DNA from 2 places in the Streptomyces sp. NPDC107765 genome. Region 1 is predicted to be linked to the other one. Evidence: riboswitches for the same ligand, from Rfam matches in the RefSeq annotation. Region 1 holds a riboswitch; the other holds the start of a gene.

Region 1 (3,433 bases):
GCCTGAGGGCCTGGTCGACCCGGTCGATGCCCAGGACCGCGGCGAGCTCGACGGCGTGGGCCATCTTGGCGCGGATGCGAGACGCTCCGGCGGGGGCGGCCTCCTTCAGCCAGCGCCCGGCTCCCGGGCCGATGCCCACGAACGCGACCTCCGCCTCCGAGCGCGGTCGCAGCCTGGGCTGATGGACCGAGCGGCCGTCGGGGTGGTCGGGGTAGTGCGCATCGATGAGCTGCGGGACGCCAGGCGTGGACAACTGGTGACGCCAGATCTCCGACAGGTCACCGGACTTGGTGCGGGCCGTGATCGACAGTTCCTCGCCCACGACCCGGCACAGACCCTGGCGCCGGTGTAGCCGGGCGGGGTCGAGTAGCGCACCGAGTTGAAGCTGACGGTGCGGTCAGAGCCGACCACCCGCTCCTCGCCCAGCGCGAGCGCCAGCGGCTCGACCGGCAGGACGTGCATCGAGTCCGCTCCGCGCAGGCGGAGGGGAACCGGTCTCGAGGGATCGGCCTTGCCCCAGCAGAGCGCTCTGCGCTCCATCAGTGCATCGTCGATTTGGGCGACTGCTCAGCGCGCGAGCTAGTGGGGCGTGGGTTCCTCACCCAAGGAAACCGCTGAGACCGGAGGGGGTCACCGCCTCCCCCACCCAGCGAATCCAGGTCGTGAGTACAGCATGCTTCCTTGGCAGGCACTCACCACGCTCGGATGTGCGCACGACCCGGATCCGGGCAGCGTGGCGTAAGCCAGGTGGCAACCCGGACCGAATGGTTCCTGTCATACGGGCCGGTCGCTCATGGGAGCCGACTGCCGGGCTATACCGCCTGAAGTTGCCGGAACTCGTGGACAGAGAGGGGAAATCGAGAGGAAAGAATTTCGGAGCGCAGGTCACCATTGAGGGCGGCGGCCAAGAACTGAGTGCAGGTGTGGGGGAAGTGTTCCCAGCGCTCACCACGTGCCTCATTGACCATGATGGTCCATGCATCGGGGTGCTGGCCGGGACGGACGAGCCAGTAGAGGCACTCGCCGTGGTCGGTGGTGGCCCACGGGATGACTCGGGTTCCTTCTTCTTCGAGTTCAGTGGGCTTTTTCTCGAATTCCCACAGTCCGTCGAGCGCTTCGGTTTGCTGGTCTTCCCATTCGATGAGGTCGTAGTTGTCGTTGGGGCAGCCGGGCTCCAGGACGTAGAGGTAGTCGTCCCAGTTGCTGCCTCCGTACGTGTGGATGAGCTCCTTGTAGTCGCTGGGAAGTTGGATGCCCAGTGCTTGCTCTGCGCTGTCCCAGTCTTTGTCTCGGGGCTGCGCGGGTGGGGGGATGATGTGCGCGAGTAGTTCGAGGGAAGCAGTCATCGCGTGTCCTTGTGCCGGGTGCTGGTGGGATCTTACGCGCCGTCGCTGTGTGCCGTTAGGTGCCTCTCTTCTTGTTCGGTATCAAGGCGACGTTGTGCTGGCCGCTGATTCCGGTGCTCTTGTGTTGCGTGAAGGCGAATCCGTTTGAGCCGTGTGCCTCGATGGTCACGCCCTTGGGGATCTTTTCCGAACCGTCGTAAACGGGGGTGACGGAGTATTGAATTAATTTCGCCCTTCTCGACTGCCTCCTGCAGTTGAGGCCATCTCGGCGCGGGCGACGGTGCTCCCACGGTCGCTCGCCCCCTCGGTCCGGTGTGTACGCTGACCGTGCAGCTGGTTCGCCCTGCCCGCCAGGCAGACGCGTCGTAAGAGGGAACCCGGTGGGAATCCGGGACTGCCCCGCAGCGGTGAGCGGGAACGACCGCCGTCATTCGCACTGGGCCTGGAAGCGACGGGCCCGGGAAGCGACGGCCAGTAGGTGCCTCGGAGAAGAACGAGGCGTGCCCGTGAGTCCGAAGACCTGCCACTGCCCGCGCGCGGACGGCCGTGCGCGGAGATCCCGGTGACCTCGTGGGCGGGTCGGCGTACATATCCGGCGGGCACGCGTGTCGTGGCTCGTCCGGTCTGTCGTCCCTTCGCGTCTGCGCACCCTCCGGGGTCGCTCTCGTCCAGAGCTCGCGAAGGAGAGTTTCGTGACAGCCAAGTCCGCAGCCGCGGCAGTACGGGCCACCGTCCACGGTTACCCCCGGCAGGGGCCGAACCGGGAACTGAAGAAGGCGATCGAGGGCTACTGGAAGGGCCGCGTCACCGCCGACGCCCTCCAGCAGATCGCCGTCGGCATCCGCCGCACCAACTGGCGGCAGCTGGCCGACGCCGGCGTCCACGAGGTCCCGACCGGTGACTTCTCCTACTACGACCACGTCCTCGACACCAGCGTCATGGTCGGCGCGATTCCCGCGCGGCACCGTGCCGCCGTCGACGCCGACGCCCTCGATGGGTACTTCGCCATGGCCCGCGGTACCCAGGACAGCGCGCCGCTGGAGATGACGAAGTGGTTCGACACGAACTACCACTACCTCGTGCCGGAGCTGGGCCCGGACACCGTGCTCGCGGCAGACTCGACTAAGCAGGTCAATGAAGTGAGGGAAGCCCTGGCGCTGGGGCTCGCCGCCCGGCCCGTCCTCGTCGGCCCGGTCACCTACCTGCTGCTCGCCAAACCCGCCCCGGATGCCCCGGCCGGTTTCGACCCGCTCACCCTCCTGGACCGGCTGCTCCCGGTGTACGCCGAGGTCCTCGCGGACCTGCGCGCGGCGGGCGCGGAGTGGGTGCAGCTGGACGAGCCCGTCCTGGTCGAGGACCGCACCCCGGCCGAGCTGAGCGCCGCTTCCCGCGCCTACCGCGACCTCGGCGCCCTCCCCGACCGCCCGAAGCTCCTGGTCGCCTCCTACTTCGACCGCCTCGGCGACGCCCTGCCCGTGCTCGCCAAGGCCCCCGTCGAAGGACTGGCCCTGGACTTCACGGAGGCCGCCGCGGCCAACCTGGACGCCCTGGCCGCCGTCGGCGGACTGCCCGGCAAGCGGCTGATCGCCGGGGTCGTCAACGGCCGCAACATCTGGATCAGCGACCTGGCGAAGTCCCTGTCCACCCTCGGCACCCTCCTCGGTTTCGCCGACCGGGTCGACGTCGCCGCCTCCTGCTCCCTCCTCCACGTCCCTCTCGACGCGTCCGCCGAGCCCGACATCGAGCCGCAGATCCGGCGCTGGCTGGCCTTCGCCCGGCAGAAGACCACCGAGATCGTCATCCTCGCCAAGGGCCTCGCCCAGGGCACCGACACCATCACGGCCGAACTGGCCGCCAACCGCGCCGATCTGGCCTCCCGGGTCAGTTCACCGATCGCCCGCGACCCCGCCGTGCGCGCCCGCGCCGCGGCCGTCACAGCTTTCGACGCCCGCCGCTCCTACCCGTACCGCCAACGCGCCGCCACCCAACGCGCCCATCTCCGACTGCCGTTGCTGCCGACGACGACCATCGGCTCGTTCCCGCAGACCGACGAACTGCGCCTCGCCCGCGCCGACCTGCGCACCGGG
Region 2 (3,433 bases), on a different contig from region 1:
AGCCGTCGACGTGCAGCAGGAAGTCGTCGAAGCCGTCGTCGTCCGGGCGCTCCTCCAGACCGAGGTCGTGGTCGAGCTTGGCGGCCTGGATCAGCGTCCAGATCTGGGCGCGGATGGCGGGCAGCTTGGCCGGGTCCATGGCGGAGATCTGCGCGTACTCGTCGAGCAGCTGCTCCAGGCGCGCGATGTCGCCGTAGGAGTCGGCGCGAGCCATCGGCGGGACGAGGTGGTCGACGAGGGTGGCGTGCACCCGGCGCTTGGCCTGGGTGCCCTCGCCGGGGTCGTTGACCAGGAAGGGGTAGACGAGCGGGAGGTCGCCGAGGGCGGCGTCCGGGCCGCAGGCGGCGGACAGGCCGGCGTTCTTGCCGGGCAGCCACTCCAGGTTGCCGTGCTTGCCCAGGTGGACCATGGCGTCCGCGCCGAAGCCGCCGTCCTCGCGGGACGCGGCGATCCAGCGGTAGGCGGCGAGGTAGTGGTGGGAGGGCGGCAGATCGGGGTCGTGGTAGATCGCGATCGGGTTCTCACCGAAGCCGCGCGGCGGCTGGATGAGGACCAGCAGATTGCCGCGGCGCAGCGCGGCGAGCACGATGTCGCCGTCGGGGTTGTGGGTGCGGTCCACGAACATCTCGCCCGGCGGCGGCCCCCAGTGCTGCTCCACCGACGCGCGCAGCTCCTCCGGGAGCGTGGCGTACCAGCGCTTGTAGTCGGCGGCCGGGATGCGGACGGGGTTGCGGGCCAGCTGCTCCTCGGTGAGCCACTCCTGGTCGTGGCCGCCGGCCTCGATGAGGGCGTAGATCAGCTCGTCGCCGTCACCGGATGCGAGGCCGGGTACGGGCTCGGCACTCTCGTCGCCGAAGTCGTAGCCGTCCGCGCGCAGCCGCCGCAGCAGTTCGACGGCGGAGGCCGGGGTGTCCAGGCCGACGGCGTTGCCGATGCGGGAGTGCTTGGTGGGGTAGGCGGAGAGCACCAGCGCGAGGCGCTTGTCGGCGTTGGGGAGGTGGCGCAGCCGGGCGTGGCGTACGGCGATGCCGGCGACCCGGGCGGCGCGCTCGGGGTCGGCGACGTAGACCGGGAGGCCGTCCTCGTCGACCTCCTTGAAGGAGAACGGGACGGTGATCAGCCGGCCGTCGAACTCGGGGACGGCGATCTGCGAGGCGGCGTCGAGCGGCGAGAGGCCCTCGTCGTTCTCCTCCCAGGCGCTGCGCGACCCGGTCAGGCACAGCGCCTGGAGGATCGGCACGTCGAGGGCGGCCAGCGCGCCGGCGTCCCAGGACTCGTCGTCACCGCCGGCGCCGGCCTCGGCCGGCTTGGTGCCGCCGGCGGCGAGGACGGTGGTGACGATGGCGTCGGTGGTCCGCAGCGCGTCGATGAGTTCGGGCTCGGGGGCGCGCAGCGAGGCGACGTAGAGCGGGAGCGGGCGGCCGCCGGCCGTCTCGATCTGCGCGCACAGTTCGTGCACGAAGGCGGTGTTGCCGCTCATGTGGTGGGCGCGGTAGTAGAGCACGGCCACGACCGGGCCGGTGCCGTCGGCGGCCGGGCGCTCCAGGTGGCCCCAGGACGGGGCGGGCACGGGCGGTTCGAAGCCGTGGCCGGTGAGCAGCACGGTGTCGGAGAGGAAGCGGGCGAGCTGTTCGAGGTTGCCGGGGCCGCCGTGCGCCAGGTAGGCGTGCGCCTCGGCGGCGATGCCGACCGGGACCGTGGACTGCTCCATGAGCTGGGCGTCGGGGGCCTGTTCGCCGGTGAGGACGACCACCGGCCGGTGCTGGCCCTCGGCGAGCAGCAGGTCGAGGCCCTCCTGCCAGGCGCGGATGCCGCCGAGGAGGCGGACGACGACGAGGTCGGTGCCGTCGAGCAGATCGGGCAGCCCGGTGACGTCGAGGCGGGCGGGGTTGGCGAGCCGGTACGCCACCGGGCCGGTGGCCGCGCGGGCACTGAGCAGGTCGGTGTCGGAGGTCGACAGCAGCAGGATTCGGGGGGCCGCGGGGTGGTCCCCGGACGAATGCAGCATGCGAGCGCTGGCCTTCCTCGGGGTGTCCGCGCCCCGGGTGGTCGTAAGGACGGCGGGAGTTCCTGACTCACCCGGCACCGGCCGGGTTCACAGTGGCGGGACCGCGCCGGATTCTCACCGGGCTTCCTCCCTCGGACCCGAGGGCCCGGCGCCGTCGCTGGCGTCCGACGGGTCAGCCGACCCGCCGACCTGCATAGTAAGGGCTGCGGGCGACGGAGGTAAGCGGGCCTTTGCGGGGGCGGCGAGCGACCGCGGGCGGGGCTTTCGGTACGCCCGGTACGCGGGGCTCCGTAACCCGTGCCGTGGTGGCCGGATTCGTCCGTTTCATGGCCGGATCCGCCCCGGATCGGTCGCGCACCGTCGTAGGTATGCTCGCCGCCATGCCGCCCTCCCCCTCACCACGGCCCCGACGGGCCGAACCGCCCGTGCGGGCCCGCGGTGACGCCTGCCCAGGAGCGCTGCGGCTGCATCCGGCCGCCGACGGCCATCTCGCCCGAGTACGCATCCCCGCCGGGGACTTGACGGCCCATCAGGCCCATGCGCTGGCCGATGCCGCGGACCTGCTCGGTGACGGCCGGCTGTCCCTGACCTCGCGCGGCAACGTCGAGCTGCGCGGCCTGCCGGACGGCTGCGGCGGCCGCCTCGCCGAGCTGCTGCACGACGCCGGCCTGCTGCCGTCCGAACGCCACGAACGCATCCGCAACATCCTCGCCTCCCCGCTGGCCGGGCTGGACCGGAACACCCCTGCTGACGTGCGGCGGTGGGCCCGCCGGCTGGACGAGCTGCTGTGCGCGAGCGACTCCGCGACCGCGCTGTCCGGCCGTTTCCTGTTCGCCCTGGACGACGGGCGGGGCGATGTGGCGGCGCTCGGCGGCGATGTGACCTTGGTCGCAGAATCGGGCATCACGGGTGACGGAGCGGCCGGCGGCGGGGCGCTGCTGCGGGTCGGCGACGACCCGGCGGCGCTGCGGATCGCCGGCCCGGACGCACCGCGCGCGGCCCTGACCGCCGCCGAGACCTTCCTGACCGCCGCGGCGGCCGGCGGCACCGGCGCCTGGCGGGTGCGCGAACTCCCGGACGGCCACGCGCTCTCGGTGCGGGACGTGGCGGAGGCACTGCGGGCGGCGGGCATCGAGGCGCGGTACGTACCGGGCGGGGCGGGGGTGGCCGAGCCGGTGGTCCGCCATGCGGACTCCTCCGCCCCCGGCATCGTCGAGGGCCGCGACGGCCGCAGCGCGCTGTCCGTACTGGCGCCGCTCGGCAGGCTGTCGGTGGCCCAGTGGCGGCTGCTCGCGTCCCTCGCGGCCGACGACGGATCCGGCGAACTCCGCCTCACGCCGTGGCGCGGCATCGTCGTCCCCGGCCTGGCGGCCGCCGCGGCCGCGCCCCGCCTCCGCGAACTGGCCGCCGCCGGCCTGGTCACCG

Evidence for each region. A riboswitch is a leader RNA that binds a small molecule or an ion and turns the genes downstream of it on or off. The one in region 1 is predicted to bind cobalamin.
Region 2: linked by a shared signal. The riboswitch ahead of cobN (cobaltochelatase subunit CobN) and the one ahead of metE (5-methyltetrahydropteroyltriglutamate--homocysteine S-methyltransferase) in region 1 are both predicted to bind cobalamin.

What each region holds. Positions count from the first base shown of each region.
Region 1 covers NZ_JBVKBL010000009.1:345,135-348,567, reverse strand. The annotation lists gene ACZ7MX_RS23640 (hypothetical protein) at 1-322, opposite strand, end outside; gene ACZ7MX_RS23635 (SMI1/KNR4 family protein) at 813-1,346, opposite strand; cobalamin riboswitch at 1,663-1,888, shown strand; gene metE (5-methyltetrahydropteroyltriglutamate--homocysteine S-methyltransferase) at 2,039-3,433, shown strand, end outside.
Region 2 covers NZ_JBVKBL010000004.1:375,350-378,782, reverse strand. The annotation lists gene cobN (cobaltochelatase subunit CobN) at 1-2,008, opposite strand, end outside; cobalamin riboswitch at 2,046-2,173, opposite strand; gene cobG (precorrin-3B synthase) at 2,389-3,433, shown strand, end outside.